Regions from separate parts of the Vibrio sp. 1288 genome, predicted to be linked through region 1. Evidence: predicted binding sites of a transcription regulator. Region 1 holds the regulator's gene; the other holds the start of a gene.
What was found. The regulator CRP, encoded in region 1, controls carbon source genes, mostly activating them, when cyclic AMP is high. The targets are predictions, from matches to a motif close to TGTGANNNNNNTCACA.

Region 1 (18,827 bases):
TGTCGTAATATTCAACACGTCCTCGAGCCCCTAGAAAGGCAGACTTCACAACCATGCCTCTATCAATGAAGTAACTAAGCTGTACGCATGATATATCGTAGCTGAGTTCTTTAATTCTCGCTGGAATCCAGTAGGTTCCTGGCGTTCTTAGACGCTGAGTAAAGGTAATAACACCCTCGTCACTGACTTCTAGCTCTTCAATACCATCCAGTTCATTTTTGGCTGATTCGATGATGTCTTGATTCGCCGTAGGTTGAAGTGGCTCACTGGCGGTCAACTGACACCCCGCTATCAAGCCAAGTAGGGAGAGAGCTAGCACACTGCGTTGAATTGTTTTCATTTGTCGTTCCTGGGTTTACAGCTAATGAGATCTTATTGTCTCGCGCAGGTGTTATATCTTTTGTGTATGTTTTTGGCTAGTGAGTAATGAAAAGTTATTGAATAAATCATGAAAACTTTGAAGTATGAGGGGCCTGTATAAGAGAGAACGAAGCGAGTAATAGATTCTTGGGCTTGAACAGTGATACAAGTGAAAATTAAAGCATTCTAAATTAGTGACTAATTATATTTTTTATTTGTAACAGGAACGGTTGGGTTAATAAGCAACTCAACAAGTGATGTATTTTCTACTCCTTAACATGAAGTGAAAAAGTAAACTGAGTAATCAATCTAAATTCTGATTTGTTTATCAATAGCGCTCTGTATTTATTACAAAAAATGTTTGAATGGGATGCTCTGGCATATTTTCTTATATTCACATGTGATTCATTTCACGGCTTTAATTGCTCATTCTTATTTATTTCATAAATAAACCTGATAGTAGACGCAAATGGCAGGCTCTAACCAGAGCTAAATTTGCATTTACATAAATATCAGGTACGACAATGGACACGTTAATCAAACCCTCAATACTCGCATTAACCATCGCCAGTGCACTTAGTGCAAACGCGAACGCAGAGATTATTATTTCCCAATACGTAGAAGGCGGCGCTTATAATAAAGCGGTAGAGATCGCTAATACGGGTGATACTGCGGTGACACTCACTGGCTACGAGTTGGCGAAATCATCAAACGGTGGTGGTACTTGGGGTAGCACATTCGACCTTAGCCAAGTGACGCTACAAGCTAACCAAGTGTATGTACTGGCGCATGGTGACGCGAGCGATACCATCAAAGCTGTCTCGGATATCACAGATAAAAGCGTTGCGAACTTTAACGGTGACGACCCGATCGCACTGCTTAAAGATGGTGAAGTGCACGACATCATCGGTGTGATGGGTGACGTAGATTTTGGTAAAGACACCACATTAGTTCGTAACAGTGATGCACTAACCCCTTCTGCTACTTATGATGCATCTCAGTGGACGGCATTTGAGAAAGACAACATTGACGGCCTTGGTGAGCTAAATGCGACTGAGCCACCAGCACCATTCGCTTGTGAAGTCGACGGTCAGCAACCTAACTTCACTACCATCCAAGATATTCAAGGTGAAGGCGATACGTCTCCATTCATTGATGGTTACCCATACATTACTGACGAAGATCATTTCGTAACGGGTGTCGTGACTGCTGTTACCACTGGCCTAACCAAAGGTTTCTACCTACAAGCATTAGAAAGCGACAACAACGACAAGACCTCAGAAGGCTTGTTCATTCATACTGACGCGGCAGACACGGAGCTAAAAGCTGGTGACGTTGTTTGTGTGAAAGGTAAAGTTCAAGAGTACTACAGCAATACTCAGCTAGCTTCTGATGCTAACAGCTATGTGAAAACAGGCACCTCTGAAACCCCTCGAGTTACCGATCTTGTTATCAAAGAAGGTGAGACACTACGTGATGCGCTTGAGCGTCATGAAGGGATGCAAGTTGAGTTAACCTCGGCAAGTGACTTGTTTGTAACTCGAAACTTCTCTTACGACTACGATTCACGTCGTAACAATATGATGCTCTCTCATGAAGCGCCATTGTTAAAGCCGACTCAATTACACGCGGCAGAGAGCGATGCAGCCGTTGAGCTAGCAAAAGACAACGCAGCGAACCGCGTATACCTAGAATCAGATGGCAAAGCACCAAACGGCCAAATCCCATACTACCCAGATTTTGCTAAAGATGCAGATCAAGATGGCTCTTCAGAGCAGCACATTCGCCTTGGTTCTCGAGTAGAAGGTCTACAGGGTGTCGTGGCTTACAGCTACAACGAATACCGCCTGATTGCGACAAATGAAGTCAATAACACCAACTTCGTAACTTCAGGTGAAGGCTTCGACGTGGCTCGTAAAGATGCCCCAGCGATTGCGGACTCAGATTTGCGTATTGCAAGCTTCAACGTACTGAACTACTTCAACTCCGTGGCTGACAGTGGTCATGAAAACCCAACCGGACAAAACCGTGGTGCGACTAACCTAGACGAGTTCCTGACCCAACAAGCGAAAATCGTTGCGGCGATGAACAAGATGGACGCTGACATCATTGGTTTGATGGAAGTGGAAAACAACGGCTTTGGTGATGGCAGTGCTATCCAAAACTTAGTTGATGCCCTAAATGCTGAGATTGATGACGCTGAAGATCATTACACGTATGTCGAAATCGAAGAGCAAGACAAATACCAAGACGAATACTTTGGCAGTGATGCGATCATGGTGGCGATTTTATATCGTGCTAACGCAGTAACGCCAAAAGACGCTGCAAAAGTGATCATCACGCCAGAGCAGCACATTGCAGAAAACACAATTACTCGTAAAGAGGGCACAGAAAGTAACCCTGCTTACGATAAGTACCAACGCCACAGTCTACTTCAGACCTTTACGGTGAAAGAGACGGGTGAAGATTTGTCTATTGTCGTAAACCACTTTAAGTCGAAAGGCTCTGAGTGTATTGAAGAGTGGATTGCCGGTGTAGAAGATTCTGAGCCAGCGGATCTGCAAGGCAACTGTAACAACTTCCGCGTTTCTGCTGCGCACGCAGTGGGTGAAGCGTTGAAAGAGGTGAAAGGCGATGTATTGCTCATGGGCGACCTCAATGCTTATGGCATGGAAGACCCACTTCTGACACTGACTGATTACTCGAAAGAGAAATACGGCCGTGACATTTATACTGCTGCTTACACAACCATTGGTGATGGTGAACTTCAAGTAGAGAAGACCAAAATTGAAAAAGGTTACGGTCTGCACAACTTAAACACGTTGCTGCACGGCACTGATACGTTTTCTTACACCTATTCGGGCGAGCTGGGTAATTTGGACCACGCATTGGCAAGCAGTAGCCTAGCGCAAAAAGTGGTAGCAATTGAAGATTGGCACATCAACTCACTAGAGAGTAACTTGTTCGAATACAGCAGCAAGTACACAGGTGATATGCCGAAGTACAAAGATGCGTTCTCTGCCTCTGATCACGATCCAGTGATCATCGCGATTGATTTACCAGATGATGACATCGATTTACCGAAAGCAGGTGACAACTTAGCCGTCGATGTCCGTTTACCACCAACGGCGGTTGTGGGCGATATTGTTACGGTGAACTTAACGCCATCCACACAAGCGGCTGCGGCAAGCAGCGATACGAAAGCTTACTCGGCTAGCCAAACTTTAGTTCAAGCTGATATTGATGCGCGTAGCGTGAATATTGAGTTTGAACAAACGCCAGAGCAAGGTAATTATCAGTTAGAAGAGAAAGTGACTGACTCGACAGGTAATATTGTGAAGTTTAGCTCTGTTCGTGATGTTTCAATGACGCAAACTGAAACTGGAACAGAAGGGTCGAAGGATTCAGATGGTGGTTCGTTTGGTTTTGGCGCGCTATTTGCGCTGCTAGGTCTCGGCTTATTCCGCCGTCGCCGCTAAGCGAATTTACTTCCTGACAAACAGTTCCTAAATAACTGTAAAGACCAAAGGCCAGCCTATGCTGGCCTTTTTATTCAGCAAAAACTTGCCTTTCTTGCTTGGTATAGCAAAATACCGCCCTTGATTGTCACGAACGTGGCGATTCACTACGTAAGCATTGCCAAAACGGATTGGAGCAACCGACCCTTTATGTTGTTGATCATCGATAACTACGACTCTTTTACCTACAACCTTTACCAATACTTCTGCGAGCTTGGTGCAGACGTAAAGGTGGTGCGTAACGATGAAATCGATATCCAAGGCATTGAGGCGCTCAACCCAACTCATTTGGTGATCTCGCCAGGGCCATGTACGCCGAACGAAGCAGGTATTTCACTGAAAGCGATAGAACACTTCGCTGGTAAGTTGCCGATCCTAGGAGTTTGTCTTGGTCATCAGGCGATTGCACAAGTGTTTGGAGGGGAAGTGGTACGTGCTCGACAAGTGATGCACGGCAAGACCTCACCAATTCGTCACAACGGTCGCAGTGTGTTTAAAAATCTGAATAACCCACTCACGGTAACCCGTTATCACTCTCTTGTGGTGAAAAACGGTACTTTACCCGACGTGTTTGAACTGACTGCATGGACAGAACTGCCGGACGGAAGCATGGATGAAATAATGGGTTACCAACATAAAGCCTTGCCAATTGATGCGGTGCAGTTCCACCCAGAATCAATCAAAACTGAGCAAGGTCACGAGTTGCTTGCGAACTTTTTAGCACGCAAAGCGATCTGATCGCGATCACTTTTCTTAACAAATCATTCATCTTTTTGCTGAGGTGAGCGGATTGCAAAACTATGCGATTCTCTCGAGTCTCTTTGTCTATTCATGTCTTTTTAAACCTTCTATCCCCTGTATTACATAACATTTATAAAAAATCACTTCTCTATTTTACTTTCTTGATGCATAAATAGTCATAAGCAGTGATTAATGGAAGTTGCTTTCGAGAACGAAAAGAATAAATCACTATTGAAATGGTTAATTAAATGTAAATACAATGCCGCAATAGCTTAAATGCAAAACATTATTTGCTGGCAAAGAGAGCCGGTTAAATTCGCTTATCTGCTACGCATGCGGTATCAAGAAGGAATGTGCAATGACAACGGAAATTAAAGTAGAGCGCGGTTTATTCGATGAGGTAATGGTACCTTGCTATAACCCGATGGAAATGATCCCTGTTAAAGGTGAAGGTTCACGTGTTTGGGATCAGGAAGGTAATGAATACATCGACTTTGCTGGTGGTATTGCAGTGAGCTGTCTTGGCCATTGTCATCCAGTAATGGTAGACGCACTAACAGAGCAAGCTAACAAGCTTTGGCACTTAAGTAACGTTATGACGAACGAACCAGCCCTTCGTCTGGCGAAAAAGCTAACAGAAGTGAGTTTTGCTGAGCGAGTGTTCTTTGCTAACTCTGGCGCAGAAGCAAACGAAGCCGCTTTGAAGCTGGCACGTCGTTATGCAGCAGACGTTCATGGCACTGAGAAGTCTGAAATCATTGCATTCAAACAAGGTTTCCACGGTCGTACATTCTTTACCGTAACGGTTGGTGGCCAAGCTGCATACTCTGACGGTTTCGGTCCTAAGCCAGGCGACGTGACACACCTTCCTTACAACGATATCGAAGCTTTACAAGCGCACATGTCTGATCGTACTTGTGCGGTCATGATGGAGCCACTACAAGGTGAAGGCGGCATCGTGCCACCAACGCCTGAGTTCGCTCAAGCGGTTCGCGAGCTGTGTGACAAACACAACGCCTTACTGATCTTCGATGAAGTGCAAACTGGTAATGGCCGTACAGGTAACTTCTACGCTTACCAAGGTTTAGGTATCACGCCAGATATTCTAAGTACTGCGAAATCACTTGGTGGCGGTTTCCCAATCGGTGCAATGCTAACGACAGCAAAATTGGCAGAGCACATGAAAGTGGGCACTCACGGTTCTACATATGGCGGTAACCCACTAGCGTGTGCGGTTGCAGAAGCGGTTGTAAATGAAGTTACTAAGCCAGAGGTGTTGGCTGGTGTGCTAGAACGCGAAGCATTGTTCCGTGAAGGTCTAGAGAAGATCAACGCGAAGTACAACATCTTCTCAGAAGTGCGCGGTCAAGGCCTATTACTTGGCGCTGCACTAAATGAAGAATGGCAAGGCCGTGCGCGTGACGTGCTGGTTGCTGCAGGTAAACAAGGTCTCATGGTATTGGTTGCGGGTGCCAATGTCGTACGTTTCACACCATCACTCGTTATCACACAACAAGAAATTGAAGAAGGCTTGGCGAAACTGGATAAAGCGATCGCGACTTTAGTTTAAGCGCGATATCAGTTTAAACGTCAACGCAGACACCCCCGTCAAGGATCTCTGATGGGGGAATTGTTCCTACAATATAGTTAGGATCTTCTTGCATCTGGAGGGAGTATTGATGCTAGTAGTTCGCCCTATCGCGATGTCGGATTACGACGCACTGCACACTTGTGCGGTGGAGTCTGGTCACGGATTTACATCTCTACCGGTTAACGAAGAACTGTTAACCAATCGAATCAAACATTCAGAGTACAGCTTTGGTAAGCCAGATGTGGCAGAACCAGGCGATGAAGGCTACCTGATGGTTGGCTTTGACTCTGAAACGGGTGAGGTTGCGGGTACCACCGGAATCGAAGCATCTATCGGCTGGGATGTCCCATTTTACTCATATCACATTAGTAAAGTCGTGCACTCGTCGCCAAAGCTTGGCGTTAACAACGTCGTTAAACTGCTTACTTTTGGTAATAACTACACGGGTAACAGCGAAATTTGTACCTTGTTCTTGCGTGAGAAATTCCGCCAAGGTCTGAATGGTCGTCTAATGTCGAAGTGTCGTTTCCTAATGATGGCAGAGCACCCAGAGCGCTTCTCTGAAACGATCTTTGCGGAGATGCGTGGCGTTTCAGACGACGAGGGTAATTCACCATTCTGGCAATGGCTTCAAGAGCATTTCTTCTCTATCGATTTCACGCTTGCAGATTACCTGACAGGCATCGGCAAGAAAGGCTTTATCGCCGACTTGATGCCGAAACTGCCTATTTACATCAACCTGCTCAGCCCAGAAGCGCAAGCCGTGATTGGTCAAGTACATGACAACACGCGTCCAGCGCTGAAGCTGCTTGAGCGTGAAGGTTTTACCAACCGAGGCTACGTCGACATCTTCGATGGTGGCCCAACGGTTGAGTGTGATCTGCGTAATATTGAGTCGGTACGTCATTCATTCCGCGCGCAAGTCAAAATCTCTGGACATTCCAGCACACAAGACTTCTTGATGTGTAATTCATCTTTCGAGAACTTCCGTGCGACAGTCACTAAAGCGGCGTATGACGCAGAAACACAAAGCGTAATGATCGCACCAGACGTTGCGGATGCACTTTCGGTTGAAGAAGGGGATTTCGTTCGCCTTCTTCCGCAGTAACAGACGACAGAATTTAAGGATAGAAACAATGACACATTGGATTGCAGGTGAATGGGTACAAGGTCAGGGTGAAGCATTTACGTCTCTGTCGCCGTACAACCAAGAAGTGATCTGGCAAGGCAAAGGTGCAACGGCAGAGCAGGTGAACCAGGCGGTATCTGCAGCGCGTGAAGCGTTTATTGACTGGAAAAAGCGTCCATTTTCAGAGCGTGAGGCAATCGTGTTGGCTTTTGCGGAGAAAGTAAAAGAGAACAGCGAAAAAATCGCCGAAGTGATTGCCAAAGAAACCGGTAAGCCGATTTGGGAAACGCGCACTGAAGCAGCAGCCATGGCAGGTAAAATTGCCATTTCGATTCGCGCTTATCATGACCGCACTGGTGAGGCGAGCCGTGAAGCAGCAGGCAACCAAATCGTATTGCGCCACCGCCCATTGGGCGTGATGGCGGTGTTTGGTCCTTACAACTTCCCAGGCCACCTACCAAATGGTCACATTGTGCCTGCGCTACTGGCTGGTAACACGGTAGTCTTCAAACCGTCTGAGCAAACGCCATGGACGGGTGAATTGGCGATGAAGCTATGGGAAGAAGCCGGTCTGCCGAAAGGCGTGATTAACCTTGTTCAAGGCGCGAAAGAAACTGGTATCGCCCTAGCTGACGCAAAAGGCATTGATGGCGTACTGTTTACGGGTAGCGCGAATACGGGGCATGTATTACACCGTCAATTTGCGGGTCAACCAGGCAAGATGCTCGCACTAGAAATGGGTGGTAATAACCCGATGGTGATCTCTGATAAATATGGTGATTTGGATGCCACGGTTTACACCATCATCCAGTCAGCGTTTATCAGTGCTGGGCAGCGTTGTACGTGTGCTCGTCGTTTGTATGTGCCATTGGGTGAAAAAGGCGATGCGCTTATCACCAAACTCGTTGAAGCGACACGCAATATTCGCGTAGACCAACCATTTGCAGAACCTGCGCCATTTATGGGACCGCAAATTTCGGTCGCGGCAGCCAAGTTTATTCTTGATGCACAAGCTAATCTACAGTCTCTTGGCGGTGAAAGCTTGATTGAAGCGAAAGCAGGAGAGGCGGCGTTTGTTTCTCCTGGTATCATTGATGTAACGAACATTGCTGAGTTACCAGATGAAGAATACTTCGGCCCACTTCTGCAAGTGGTGCGCTACGAAGGATTAGACAAAGCCGTGGCGCTAGCAAACGATACGCGCTTTGGCTTATCTGCTGGTTTGGTTTCAACCGACGACCAAGAATGGGAATACTTCGTTGACCACATTCGTGCAGGAATCGTGAACCGTAACCGCCAGCTTACTGGTGCAAGCGGTGATGCGCCATTTGGTGGTCCGGGGGCGTCGGGTAACTTGCGCCCAAGCGCTTACTACGCAGCAGATTACTGTGCGTACCCAATGGCATCAATGGAAGGTCAAGAAACTGTCTTGCCTGCAACATTGAGTCCAGGTGTAGTGCTATAAGTTTTAATAATAGAGTCGCAACTATGCATTGCGGCTCACCTTGCCGGCGCATCATTTAGGTATGGGTTGTAGTGATCGTTGGCAGAACACGAAAAGTGAGCAAAGACTCGGAAAAGCGTGTTGACTGACTGGCATTTACCGTCACAGGTTGATGGTTGCTCGTTCATTATTCTGGACAACTTTTGTTGTGAACGAGCAGCCAACTTCCGCTTACCTTTAAACTCTACATCTCGTAACAAGGAGTCGTTATGACGCCCGATGTGTTATTTGAATCGCTATGGCAAGATTACATTCAACGTCTTTGCCCTTCGGCGGCTAAAGTGCATCAGCTGCTTCAAGAAGATGAGCCTCTGATTAATGATCATATAGCTTTACGTACCTTCAATATCGCGCCTCTTGGTATTGAAACTCTAGCTAAGCCATTTGTAGCTATTGGTTACAAGGCGTGTGGTGATTACGTTTTCGAAAGCAAAAAGCTGGTTGCTAAGCACTATGAGCACCCAGATCCGAAGCAACCTAAAGTATTTATTAGTGAGCTAAAAGTTGAAGAGTGCTCGCCTGAGCTACAAGAGATTGTGAAAAATTTGGTGGCACAAGTCGATGCTGACAAGCTGAACGATAGCGCATTCTTACATGGTGGACGCTTGTGGGATTTAAGCTTTGCTGATTACCAAACGTTGGCTAAAGAAAGTGAGTACGCATCTTGGCTTGCGGCGCATGGTTACGGAGCAAACCACTTCACGGTGAGCGTTAACCAACTCAATGAATATGAAGAAGTGAAGCAGGTAAACGATCATCTGCGTACCGCTGGGTTTACCATTAATGAAAATGGTGGTGAAGTGAAGGGCACTCCTGAGGTGTTGCTAGAGCAGTCATCGACCATGGCAGATAAAGTAGCGGTTCGTTTTAGCGAAGGCACTGAAATTATCCCTGGCGGGTTTTATGAATTTGCTAAGCGCTATCCGATGGAAAATGGTGATTTGTACCCAGGTTTCGTGGCCGCTTCAGCTGACAAAATCTTTGAAAGTACGAATGGCTAAGTTTTAGGGTTAACCTGTTAAGCTTACTCATTAGTGTTCGCTGCACCCTATCTTATTTGGTCATGAGTAAATAAAAAGCCACCAATGTTGCCATTGGTGGCTTTTATAATTTTGTTCGTGTCACTCTAGTTTGAGATTAACGAGTACCGTAAACCACGATGGTTTTACCGTGAGCAGAGATTAGGTTCTGCTCTTCTAGCATCTTCAAAATACGACCTACTGTCTCACGAGAACAGCCAACAATTTGACCGATTTCTTGACGAGTGATCTTGATTTGCATGCCGTCTGGGTGAGTCATTGCGTCTGGTTGTTTTGCAAGGTTCAGAAGCGTCTGAGCGATACGACCAGTTACGTCTAGGAACGCCAGGTCACCCACTTTTTGGCTAGTTACTTGAAGACGACGAGCCATCTGCGCAGAAAGACGCATTAGGATGTCTGGGTTTACTTGGATAAGCTGACGGAACTTCTTGAAAGAAATTTCAGCAACTTCACAAGGAGATTTAGCACGAACCCAAGCTGTGCGCTCTTGGTCTTCCTCGAATAGACCAAGTTCACCAATAAAGTCTCCTTGGTTTAGGTAAGAAAGGATCATCTCCTTACCTTCTTCGTCTTTGATAAGAACCGCAACAGAACCTTTAACGATGTAGTACAAAGTTTCTGCCTTTTCGCCCGCGTGAATTAGCGTGCTCTTTGAAGGGTACTTATGAATATGACAGTGTGAAAGAAACCACTCTAATGTTGGGTCGGTTTGAGGTTTACCTAGAACCATAATATCTCACTTCCTCTGCAGGGTACGCTTGCGCTATCCATATTTTAGCTAAGCCTGAATTAGGCCTACTAGAATAAGAGCACTTTTTATATGCTGCAAGCTCTCTTGTGTTTCGGTAAGAAATAGTATCCTTTTTCGAAAACGATTTCTTGATTTTAATCGTGCCATGATTGAGATTTTGTAAGCAAAACTGTGCACATGATCACGGTATGAAAAGTAAACATCTTCGCAGGCAGGTTTTTAGCCAATTTTCCCTGTTTCGATGAGCTGTTGTAGGATAGGCCGAACTATGAGCTCCATTGCAAAGCTCATCTTACCGCCGGGTACGACAATCGTGTTGTGGCGTGACATGAATGAGCCATCAATCATGGCCAGCAGATATGGGAAGTCGACATTCTTGATACCGCGTAGGCGAATCACCACAAAACTCTCATCCAAACTAGGGATGCCTTTTGCATTAAGTGGGTTGGAAGTATCAACGGTCGGTACGCGCTGGAAGTTGATGTGAGTACGAGAAAACTGCGGAGTGATATAGTTGAGGTAATCGTCCATGGATCGCACGATTGAGTCCATTACCGCTTCACGCGAATGGCCGCGATCGCGAGTGTCACGTACGAATTTTTGTATCCACTCTAAGTTCACAATCGGCACCATGCCAATTAAGAAATCCACATGTTGAGCAACATTAACATCGCCATCGACCACGCCACCATGTAACCCTTCATAAAACAGCACGTCGCTGTTTTCGGGTAAGTCTTGCCACGGTGTAAACGTGCCTGGCATTTGATTGTAGGGAACCGCTTCGTCAAACGTGTGCAGATAACGGCGCACGCTGCCAGTGCCGTCATGCCCGAACTTACGGAAAAACTCTTCTAATCCCGGGAAGTCATTAGCTTGTGGGCCAAAGTAGCTAATGTGTCGACCTTGCTCGCGGGCTTTGCGAATTTCGATGTCCATTTCTGGGCGAGTAAAGCGATGGAAGCTATCGCCTTCAACCCATGCGGGTTTAACGTTCATCATATTGAACATTTTACGGAAGGCTTCAGATGTAGTGGTCGTGCCGGCACCGGACGAACCAGTAACCGCAATAATTGGGTGTTTAGCTGACATGACAAACCTTGTCGAAAATTACTTACCTGTAATGTGCAGTAGAGTTACTACTGCACGGTCGATATCCCACTATAGCACGTAACAATACCTTGTCATCGAGTGGGATACGGTAAAATGTGAAGGGTCTAAAATTTTGTTTTATGTTGAATATCGACGGTTTCGTGTAGCTCAGAGAACACGATAACCGCTTCACCTTTTTCCAATTGAGCTTTAACTTGATCAATTTTGTCTTGCAAAGAAACCTCGACGGTTCCGTAATCCGTTCCTTCGCGTAAGACGAATTCACGAATTAAGTTTTCCAATGTTTCCGGCGCAATGTCTTGCCATGGAATGATCATAAATACCTCTAACTTTTATGATGAGCGGCTAGTTTACTGCGTTCGTTGCTTGGATACAGCAGAAAGGTAATCTGCGGCGATACTTTCGTAATACGCAGGCAGCGCTTCCTCCAACCAAAACTTAGGTTTTAACGCCGTTCCTGTCAGGAAGCCAACATGGCCACCGTGCTCAAAGAGACGGTAATCAATGTTATCTGGCAGAACAAATTTCGGGATCACATCGTCGGTCATGAATGGATCGTCTTTGGCGTGAATGATCAGTGTCGGTAGCGTGATTTGCTGTAGTTTACTTAAGCCAGAGCATTGGTCGTAATAATCTTGTGCGTCTTTAAAGCCGTGCAGTGGTGCCGTGATCAAATCATCGAATTCATACAATCGTGTGACACGTTTTATTGAGTTGTAGGACAGCGCAAGCTCGCCGTGCAATAGATGATGCTTTTGTAACGCGTTACGTTTCAGTGAAGAAAGCAGATAACGGCGATACACTTTCGAAAAGCCTTGTTCAATACGGTTCGCACACGCCGCTAGGTCTAAAGGCGCAGAGATAATAGTCGCTGCATTCAAAATAGGGTGGTCTTTATATTGGGCTAAATAATTCGCCAACATGTTACCGCCAAGAGAAATACCAACTGCAACTTTGGGATTATCAGGAAAACGTTGTTCAAGGTGCTCTAGGAAGTAACGAGCATCCGTCACTTCACCCGAATGGTAAGCTCGTGCTTTTTTGTTTGGTTTACCGCTGCAGCCACGAAAATGCATCATCACCGACAGCCATCCAGATTGAGCAAATGCATTCATTAACCCATTGGCATAAGGGCTATAGAAGCACCCCTCTAACCCATGAAATAAAACAAAAATCGGCTTTTTTTGTGCAGGCTCTTGGGTTGGGTCCTCGCTCCACGCGAGATCGAGAAAGTCGCCATCGGATGTATCGAGGGTTTGCCAAATCGGCGTAAACAACGCTTTTTTGCGAATAAAACGCGGCAAAAGCGTTTGGAGATGCGGGTTTTTGATCCCGGCGGCTGCGAAAAATTGTGTCATACCTAACTGCTCTTATGCGGTCCTTCGGTGTCCGTTGAAGAACTTATTAATATAATCCTTTATAAAGATTATAGGTATTCTACAGATTTATGGGCGTTTTGGTGGTTGAATGTTTGGCACCGGCATAGCAAAGGCTTGCTGCAAATGCTCCCCACCGAGTTGACGACAGTATCTCAACGTCAGTGGGTCACCATCATTTTTGAGTAGTGCAAGTGAGTTAATGCAGTCCACCAAATCCGCTTGTTGCTGCTTTTCTAGTTGCAGCTCAAACTGCAAGGTCTCACGATACAAAGCGTCATTGACTTGAGACTTAAGGTGGCGACGAAGGTCGCGAAAGGAGTGAAGTAAAGTTTCGCTTCTACCTAGACAGTCTTGCACCAAGGGCCAGTCTTTTTCTTGGAAAATGAGTTGCTGCTCATCGAGCCATCTGAGCAGCAGGAGTAGGTTCACGTTACCGTGGTAGTTGTTTTGCAATGATAAGCACGCCTCTTTCACTTCTCGCACACCATAAAACTGCAGACTAAACTGCCAAAGGTGTTCTAGGGTGAGTGTGTATTCAGCGTGTTGATTACTCATTGATTAAACTCTAGCTCCATCTGCTCCAACGTTTCTTGAGCAGACATCCATTCCATTTCAATTTCTTCGAGCTCAGCCTTACTAGAAGCTTGAAGTGCCAGCACTTGGTTAAGTTTAGCTTTATTTTCGGCCGCATACAGTGAGTTGTCCGCCAATTGTTCTTCAGCTTCGGCCAGTGCAGCACCTAACTTATCCATTTTATTTTCTAGTTGTGTCAGCGTTTTGCGAATTGGCGCTGTCTGTTTTCGAAACTCTGCATCGCGACGTTTTTGCTCTTTCTTCGCAGCTGCGCTGTTGGCCGTATCTTTGCTTGGCTGCGCAGCCTGCGCTTCTTTGCGTTCCGCTCTTTGTTGTTCGGTTAACCATTTATAATAGTCATTTAAATCACCGTCGAACGGAGCAACTTGTCGATCATGCACTAAATACAAGTCATCGGTCGTAGCGCGCAGTAAATAGCGGTCGTGCGAAACAATCACCATCGCACCTTCGAATGTTTGCAGTGCCATCGTAAGTGCTTGGCGCATGTCCAAGTCTAAGTGGTTGGTCGGTTCATCAAGTAGCAACAGGTTTGGCTTTTGCCACACAATTAAAGCCAACACCAAACGGGCTTTTTCGCCACCAGAAAACGGCGCAACTTTTTCTAGTGCTTTGTCACCTTGGAAGCCAAAGCTACCTAGGTAATCACGTAGCTGCTGTTCGGTTTGATCGGGTGCGATTTGCATCATGTGTTGCAGCGGCGTTTCTTCAGGATGAAGCGTTTCTAACTGGTGCTGAGCGAAGTAACCAATTTTCACGCCTTGTGAGTAAGTTAGGTCACCACCTTGCGCGTTAAGTTCACCAGAGAGCAGCTTGATTAAGGTCGATTTACCCGCACCATTACGGCCGAGTAGACCAATACGACTGCCAGGAACCAAGTTCAAGCGGATCTTCTCTAAGATGAGGTTGTCACCGTAACCTGCAGATACTTCATCCATCATCATGATTGGGTTTGGCAGCGCAGCTGGCTCACGGAATTGAAAGCTAAATGGGTTATCGAATTGAGCTGGCAGTACTTTTTCCATGCGCTCCAAAGCTTTGATACGGCTTTGGGCTTGGCGTGCTTTTGATGCTTTGTAACGGAAGCGGTCGATGTAGCTTTGCATGTGCGACATCTGCTTCTGTTGCTTTTCAAACATCGCTTGTTGTAACACCATTTTTTGTGCACGTTGGTTTTCGAATGACGAGTAGTTACCCGTGTATTCGTTCAGCTGCTGATTCTCGATGTGAATGATGCGACCAACGATCGGATCCAAGAAGTCACGGTCGTGCGAGATCAGGATCAGTGTGCCTGGGTAGTTTTGTAGCCAACGTTCAAGCCACATCACTGCGTCTAAGTCCAAGTGGTTGGTTGGCTCATCGAGTAGCAATAAGTCAGAACGGCACAATAGCGCCTGGGCTAAGTTAAGGCGCATACGCCAACCACCTGAGAATTGAGTCAAACTCCAACTCATTTGCTCTTGGCTGAACCCTAAACCATCGAGCAGTTCTGCCGCGCGAGCGCGAATGCTGTAACCACCAATGGTTTCAATTTTACCGTGTATCTCGGCAACTAGGGTTCCGTTGTCTTGTGTTTCTGCTTCAGCTAACTGCTTTTCGAGAGCGCGGTACTCGCGATCACCATCAATGACGTATTCCAGTGCAGTGCGCTCTAGCGCAGGCGTTTCCTGTGCGACCCAGGCCAACTCCCAGTGTTGAGGTTGGCTAAATGAGCCAGCATCAATTGACAGTTCATCTTTCAGTAGGGCAAACAGCGTTGATTTACCGCAGCCGTTTTTGCCCACAAGACCGACTTTATCGCCAGGGTGAATAGTCGCAGAAGCTTGGTCTAAAAGAGGTTTACCGCCACGCAGTAACTGAATATCAGAGAAGGTAATCATAAAGTTTTCATTCACTTTGCGCAGTGCGCGTTGCTTGGTTACATAGCGAAGTGGTTTCAATCGTTTTTAAAGCCACTTGGGTATATATCTAGCGGTGAATAGTAGGGGTATTGGCCGGAAAAGTCGATTGATTCGCTTTAATTGCATTATGCTGTACAAAAAAGTATAACAATTTGATAACGGATAAAAATAACCACAAGGACGACCATTTGGCTGTTGCACCGTCTATTCTCCCAAAAGTTCTGGTCATTTATGCTCATCCAGAGCCACATAACTCGATTGCCAATCAAGTGATGATAAAAAAAGCTCAGTCGCTTGATCACGTCACTGTGCACGATCTTTACGGTGTTTACCCCGATTTCTTTATTGATGTGAATTACGAACATGAGTTGTTGCTCGCTCACGATGTGATTGTATTTCACCACCCACTTTATATGTATTCATGTCCAGCCCTATTAAAAGAGTGGCTAGACCGAGTTTTAGGTAAAGGCTTTGCGTTTGGCGGAGGTGCGGCGCTAGAAGGAAAATACTGGCGCAGTGTCATTACAACAGGTGGTAAAGAAGAAGCCTTCAGCGCGAAGGGGTACAACAAATACCCACTTGAGCAAATCTTGCAACCGTTTGAACTGACGGCAGCCCTATGCCAAATGCACTGGATTGAACCTCTGGTGTTGTATTGGTCAAGAAATGTTTCGGATATTGAACGCTACGAACATGCCGAGTTATACCGTGGATGGCTGAGTAACCCACTTGAAAACTGGCAAGCGGCAGATCGAGGAGGTCAGTATGGCGATCACCAGTGAGTTTCTTCAAAGCAGTGTGGTCTTTCTTTCGGCTGCGGTTATTGCGGTGCCGATTGCTCAGCGCCTTGGGCTTGGCTCGGTTTTAGGTTATTTACTCGCTGGTGTGTTGATTGGCCCATGGGGGCTTGGCTTAATTAGCGACGTTGATGCCATTTTGCATTTTGCCGAGCTTGGGGTTGTGTTGTTACTGTTTTTGATAGGGCTGGAATTAAACCCTAAAAAATTGTGGCAGATGCGAGGGCCGATTTTAGGTTTAGGCGGTGCGCAGGTTGTGGTCACGACCGCCGTGATTGGTAGTGTCGTCAGTATGTTTGGCGTAAGCATGCAAGTGAGTTTGGTGATCGGGATGGGGTTGGCGCTGTCCTCGACGGCGATTGCGCTTAAAGTCATTGAAGAGCAAGGGCTTAATGGTACCGAAACGGGGCAATCTGGTTTTGCGGTGCTGCTCTTTCAAGATATTGCAGTGATCCCGATGCTGGCGATGTTGCCCTTGCTAGCAGGCGGGCATAATAGTGGTGGAAGTTGGTTGGATGTCTTCACTATTTTAGGCAGTGTGGTAGCACTGTTGATTGGAGGTCACTTTTTACTACGTCCGCTATTTCGTTTTGTCGTGATGAGCGGCGTTCGTGAGCTCTTTACCGTTGCTGCACTTTTAGTCGTGCTTGGCATTTCGGTCGTGATGCAAAAGCTTGGCCTTTCGATGGCATTGGGGACTTTTTTAGCAGGCGTTTTGCTGGCAGAGAGTGAGTATCGCCATGAGCTGGAAATCGCTATCGAGCCATTTAAAGGTCTGTTGTTGGGGTTATTCTTTATTGCGGTGGGCATGGCGGTAAACTTGGGGTTATTGGCATTACACCCTTTAGAGATTCTCGGTGCGGTGGTGGCTTTGGTCGTGGTTAAGGGTTTGGTTTTGTATGCATTGGCGAGAGCTGCCCGTGTCGGAGCCAAAGCGAGAAGCCGTATGGCTGCAATTTTGAGCCAAGGCGGTGAGTTTGCCTTTGTCATATTTACCGCGGCGAGCCAAGAGGGCATTTTGTCCAAAGAGCAAGTGGCGTTTCTGTTGGTGGTGGTCAGTCTATCCATGGTGACGACTCCTCTTTTGCTGATGGGACAAAAGAAGTGGTTTGCTCATACCCTGAATCAAGAAGAAGAGGGCATGACCACGAAAGTCGTGGATCGCCGACCACGCGTTATCATTGCAGGCTTTGGACGTTTCGGTCAGATCGTCGGACGTTTAATGTATGCCAATAAAATCAAAGTGACAGTATTAGAAAGTGATGCCAGCCAAATCCACCTATTACGTAAGTATGGTTACAAAGTGTTTTATGGCGATGCTACACAAATTGACCTATTGAGGGCTGCTGGCGCTGATAAAGCGGAAGCATTGATTATTTGTACTGATTCACCTGATGAGGTGATGGCCATCGTGGACATTTGTCGCGTGCACTTCCCGAAACTTAAGTTGTTAGCCCGAGCAAGAAGCCGTGTCGAGGCTTACCAGTTAATGAGTCATGGTGTAGAGAATTACTCTCGTGAAACATTTTTAGGGGCGCTAGATCTCGGTCGCCAAGCGCTCGTAGAACTGGGTATGCATCCTTATCAAGCAAAGCGGGCAGAAGCACATTTTCGCAAGTTAGATAATGCTATGCTTAAGGACTTATTGCCTCAACACAATGAAGATAAGAAATTAGCTCAAAGAGCGAAAGAGGCCCGCAAAGAGCTAGAAGAAATATTTGGTCGTGAAATGGAGAGCGACCATCAGTCACCTAATCATTGGAAGTAGTACTTGAGCCAAGACTCAAGCTAAGGAAATAGCGTGAAAATCAAGAAACGTTTTATTGCCGGCGCTAGCTGCCCAAATTGCAGCCAGCAAGATACCCTGCGCTGGTGGATTGAAAATAACATCGAATTAGTTGAGTGTGTCGAGTGTGAGTTTACAGAGCAGCGTAAACCACAATCTGTAGAGAAAAATAAACACTCAGATCAGGAAATGATCGGAATTTTTAAGCCGGAGTAATTGAACTTCGATAATTGATCCCCATAATACACCCAGATATCTCAGTACTTAACCCCATTCAGGTTAAGTCAATTAATCTCCCTGGAGTTAGTATGAAAATTGAAAAGAACGTTGTTGCAAGCCTTGCATACAAAGTAATGATGGAAGACGGTGTCGTTGTTGATCAATCAACAGCAGAAGCACCTCTAGATTACCTTCACGGGCACAACAACCTAATCACAGGTCTTGAAAAAGAACTTGAAGGTAAAGTGGCTGGCGACAAGTTCTCAGTAACGGTAGCTCCTGAAGAAGCTTACGGTGAGCACAACGATGCGCTAGTACAGCGCGTTCCTGCGGACGTGTTCCAAGGCGTTGAGCAAATCGAAGTGGGCATGCGCTTCCTAGCTGACACTGACCAAGGTCCAATCCCTGTT
Region 2 (4,404 bases), on a different contig from region 1:
TTTTGTTGCCAGTACTACTTTCTCTCTTTTGCCGCTTTTTGCTAACCAATTACCGATGTATTGCTCGGTGAGCCCTTGTGTTTCCGAGTTTGGCGGTACAGGGTACATCTCTGCGGTATCGATGAAGTTCACCCCATGATCGAGGGCAAAGTCGAGCTGTTCAAAGGCGTCCTTTTCTGTGTTTTGCTCGCCAAACGTCATAGTGCCGAGGCAGATTTTACTGATCTCAAGTGATGAGTGCGGTAGTTTTGTGTATTGCATATCACGTCCTTGAAGAGTTACCGACTAAATAAGTGACTCCAATATAGGGGATTTGTAGCCGCAATCGCAAATGATTTACGTATAAAGGAAGAGCAAACTCGAAAGCTACAGTTAGCCTAACTACACTTAAATGATCGTGTGAAGGAGGTATGTTATGCAGAAGCATCAATTGGACATGTGGCTACATGGTCCACATAAAGATACTTATAAAACTCCCAAAGTATTTGTGATTGGGTGTTCTGATGTCTCTGACTATCTTTTAGCTGTGGAGTACAAGCATCAACTTGAGCCGATTAAAGACGGTGAAGACCCGATACATTTTGGCTCTCTAGACTTAGTAAAAGAAGAACTATTGAGGTTAGGGGTCGATAAAGCGTATTTAAGGCTGCGCAATGCGTATGACGAATGTGGCACTGAAGAGGCAGCCTCATACTGCGATATTGAGTTATCGCTCGTGACGCACTAAATAGCTGATATAGTTTTATTCTGGTTGAGTGTTAATGTAGTGCTTGAGTAAGATCTGTTCAGTAAACTGTGTTCTAAGGTAAAAGCCTCGGGGCAGAGTTTTCATCGGCTTACCATTTGAGTTATATGCTTCGGTGAGCGCTTTTGCATTTGCGGCTTTAGGGCGAAGATGCAGCGCTTCTCCGTGTCTGGCGGAAATTTGATCAAATCTTCCCAAGACGATCATCTCCATTAACTCTTCCCAGTCATTTCGCAAAATCCGTTCTTCTTCTTCATCTGGTGACCAAATGAGTGGACTGCCCACACGTCTTTCAGCGAGTGGGATTTCTCGTTCTCCTTCTACGGGTACCCAAAGCACACGAGATAGCTTGTTTCGAACATGACTTGTTTCCCATGTAAGACCATGAACACCAGTGAGGGGGGCCACAGAAACAAAGGTTGTTTCTAAAGGTTTGCCAGAGTAACTGATCGGAATACTTTTCAACTCGATCCCTAGTTTTGCGAAATCTTGTTGAGGTTTACTGCCAGCTGGAGCGCCCAAGTGCCATTCGAGTAATTGACCCACCCAACCTTTATCACGTTTTAAGTTTTCAGGAACAATCATATTCGCCTCGGCGGCCAACTCAGCAAAACTGAGTCCTGCCATATCATGCGCTCGTTCCAATAGCTCTGCTTCTGTTTGTGGTTCTGGTTTCATAGTTACAAGGTGGTATTACAAAAAATATAGTTTATCAAACTCCGACCAAATCTACTGTTTAAGATTTCACCGAGGCGGTGTAAGAACGATCAATTCATAACTTATCCACAGGTGGAGGAGATATAGATAAGATCCTGACGAGGTCTGTATGAATAAACAGGGGTTAAAATGCATTTTTGGGGTTGATTTTGTTGTAATCATCTAAACGAATAGCAGGTAAGTGTGGATAAATAGCCTGTTGGTGGATCTTTGACCGATCTGAGTTTGGTGAAAAGATCATCAAGAAATTGAAGATCGAATTATCGTTGTTTTTAAAAATAAATACTTTCTTATCAATGTTTTATGTTTGTTTTTTTGTTTATTCATTTGTTTTTCATTTGATGGGATTGAACTGAATTACTCATTTGAATTGAATTCTTCACAAAGTTATTCACAGAAAAGGTGAATAAATGTGGGCAATGTCTCACTCTTGTGTTGATAAGGTATGGTTTGATTAAAAGATATCCAAAAATGCTGAAAAGGTAATAAATCTTGCTCATATCACATCAGTAAGTTTGCTAGTAATGGGGATATGTGGAAAAATCACGGTAATAAAAAATTTATTCATAGAGGTTAGCCAGTGATAGATGGCGATGGTTACCGACTTAATGTTGGTATTGTGATATGTAATAACCATGGTCAGGTCTTCTGGGCTAAACGATACGGGCAACACTCATGGCAATTTCCACAAGGTGGGATTGACGAAGGTGAAACCCCTGAACAAGCCATGTTCAGGGAGTTATACGAAGAAGTCGGTTTAACGAAAAAAGACGTTAAGATCATTGCAACAAGTCGTCATTGGTTAAGATATAAGCTACCAAAGCGATTGGTGCGTTGGGACTCCAAGCCTGTTTGTATCGGCCAAAAACAGAAATGGTTTCTGCTGAGATTAGAATGCGATGAGTCTCGCATTAATATGCAACGCGGAAAATCCCCTGAATTTGATGGTTGGCGCTGGGTAAGTTACTGGTATCCAGTTAGGCAAGTTGTTTCTTTCAAGCGAGATGTTTATCGACGAGCGATGAAAGAATTTGCATCCTTAGCCATGCCTTTTCGAGAGAGAAAAGCGAAAGGGAAAAGAAAAAAGCAACGTAGAGGATAATCATGCTCAGTCAGCTAAGGGAAATAGTTGAGAAAGTCTCCAGGGTCGATGATGTGCATCTGGCACTCGATATATTGGTGAAAGAGACTTGTGCTGCCCTTAGTACTGAGTGCTGTACTATCTATCTTGCTAATGAAGAAATGCAGCGCCTTGAGTTAATGGCAACTCAAGGCCTTATTTTTGAAGGTGATAGTATTCATATCAACTTCAATGAAGGCTTGGTTGGGTTGGTAAAACGAAGCGCTGAACCCCTTAACCTTGCCGAAGCCTCAAAACACCCCGAGTTCAAATTCTTTCCTCAACTCGGCGAACAGATTTACCACTCTTTTTTAGCTACTCCAATCATTCATCGTAAACAAGTTTTAGGTGTGTTGGTGATCCAACAAAAAACACCGCGCTTGTTTAGTGAAATGGAAGAATCGTTTCTTGTTACTTTATCCGCTCAGTTAGCGGTGCTCATTGCACATGCGCAGAGTCTTGGGCATTGGCAGTTAGCATCTAAACCCACGGTATTAAAAGGTTTGCCTGCGTCTACTGGTGTCGCGATTGGAGAGTTTTGGTTCGACAATACCCAGCCGAGTTTATCGGATGTTTTCCCTTCGTCCACGTTAGATAAGGAACGCGAGCACGAGACATTACTGGTGGCCATAGAGCGAGCGTTAAATGACTTTCGCCGTATGCGGAAAAAGCTGGACAGTGAAATCAACAAAGATGCGCTTGCGATCTTCGATCTGTTTACTCACTTACTGAATGATCCGATGCTTCGCGGTGATTTGAAGAAGCAGATTGAAAAAGGAGATAGGGCAGACTGGGCGTTACGCCAAGTTGTAGAGTCATACTCGAATCGATTTGCCAGAATGTCGGATGTATACATGCGTGAAAGAGCGCAAGATATCCGAGAGTTAGGGCAAAGGCTGCTCTATTTTCTACACAACAGCGAGCAAGAAAATTCTGCAATTGATCGTCCCATTATTTTGGTGGCGAATGAACTCACTGCCACCTTGCTCGCTTCTGTACCTAAAGAGTTTTTGTTAGCTGTCGTATCATTAGAGGGAGGCGCTAACTCTCACGCTGCCATTTTATCTCGAGCTCTTGGGGTCCCTGCAGTCATGGGCGCCAACATTAATCCGGATGTGGTTAATGGCAAACTCGGGATAGTCGACGGCTATACGGGTGAGATCTTCTTAGAGCCAAACCGCCAGTTGTTGCGAGAGTATCGCAGCTTAGTAAGCGAAGAGTCTGAATTGTTTGCCATGGTAAACAAGGACCTCGCACTCCCTGCGGTTACGCAAGATAATCACCATATCGAAATTATGCTGAATGCGGGACTCAGTGCAGACAGTAATATTGCCATCAACACAGGTGTTGATGGTGTTGGGTTGTACCGAACTGAGATTGCATTTTTACTTCAGCATCACTTTCCTTCGGAAGATGAGCAGTATCATCAATACCAAGCAATACTTAACAGCTATCCGAATCAACGAGTAGTGATGCGTACTTTGGATATTGGTGGTGACAAACCTTTGCCGTATTTGCCCATCGAAGAAGATAATCCGTTTCTAGGCTGGCGTGGCATTCGTTTTACATTGGATCATCCAGACATTTTCTTGATCCAGCTGCGTGCAATGTTAAGAGCGAGTGCAGAAAGCGGAAACTTAAGTATCTTATTGCCAATGGTGTCAGGGGTAAAAGAGCTAGACGATGCCATTAGCTTGATTAATCAAGCTCACAGCGAAGCCGTTTTGCTTGATGATAGAATTCAATTCCCACAAATTGGGGTCATGATTGAAGTACCATCGATGGTGTATCTGTTGCCAACGATTGCTCACCGTGTTGATTT

Region 2: a site for CRP is predicted at 1,874-1,889, ahead of rppH (RNA pyrophosphohydrolase). Genes of this name have one in related genera too.

Annotation. Positions count from the first base shown of each region.
Region 1 is NZ_JAWPOX010000043.1:8,934-27,760, reverse strand. Features, by position in the region: gene R8O11_RS21980 (hypothetical protein) at 1-340, opposite strand, end outside; gene R8O11_RS21975 (ExeM/NucH family extracellular endonuclease) at 885-3,839, shown strand; gene R8O11_RS21970 (aminodeoxychorismate/anthranilate synthase component II) at 4,029-4,616, shown strand; gene R8O11_RS21965 (aspartate aminotransferase family protein) at 4,978-6,189, shown strand; gene astA (arginine N-succinyltransferase) at 6,299-7,318, shown strand; gene astD (succinylglutamate-semialdehyde dehydrogenase) at 7,347-8,804, shown strand; gene R8O11_RS21950 (DUF1338 domain-containing protein) at 9,053-9,844, shown strand; gene crp (cAMP-activated global transcriptional regulator CRP) at 9,981-10,613, opposite strand; gene R8O11_RS21940 (phosphoribulokinase) at 10,854-11,723, opposite strand; gene R8O11_RS21935 (YheU family protein) at 11,849-12,061, opposite strand; gene R8O11_RS21930 (hydrolase) at 12,095-13,102, opposite strand; gene R8O11_RS21925 (TIGR02444 family protein) at 13,190-13,678, opposite strand; gene R8O11_RS21920 (ABC transporter ATP-binding protein) at 13,675-15,594, opposite strand; gene kefG (glutathione-regulated potassium-efflux system ancillary protein KefG) at 15,804-16,397, shown strand; gene kefB (glutathione-regulated potassium-efflux system protein KefB) at 16,381-18,180, shown strand; gene R8O11_RS21905 (YheV family putative zinc ribbon protein) at 18,214-18,414, shown strand; gene slyD (peptidylprolyl isomerase) at 18,507-18,827, shown strand, end outside.
Region 2 is NZ_JAWPOX010000001.1:43,426-47,829, reverse strand. Features, by position in the region: gene R8O11_RS00215 (NADP(H)-dependent aldo-keto reductase) at 1-261, opposite strand, end outside; gene R8O11_RS00210 (DUF6482 family protein) at 416-727, shown strand; gene mutH (DNA mismatch repair endonuclease MutH) at 743-1,423, opposite strand; gene rppH (RNA pyrophosphohydrolase) at 2,043-2,564, shown strand; gene ptsP (phosphoenolpyruvate--protein phosphotransferase) at 2,567-4,404, shown strand, end outside.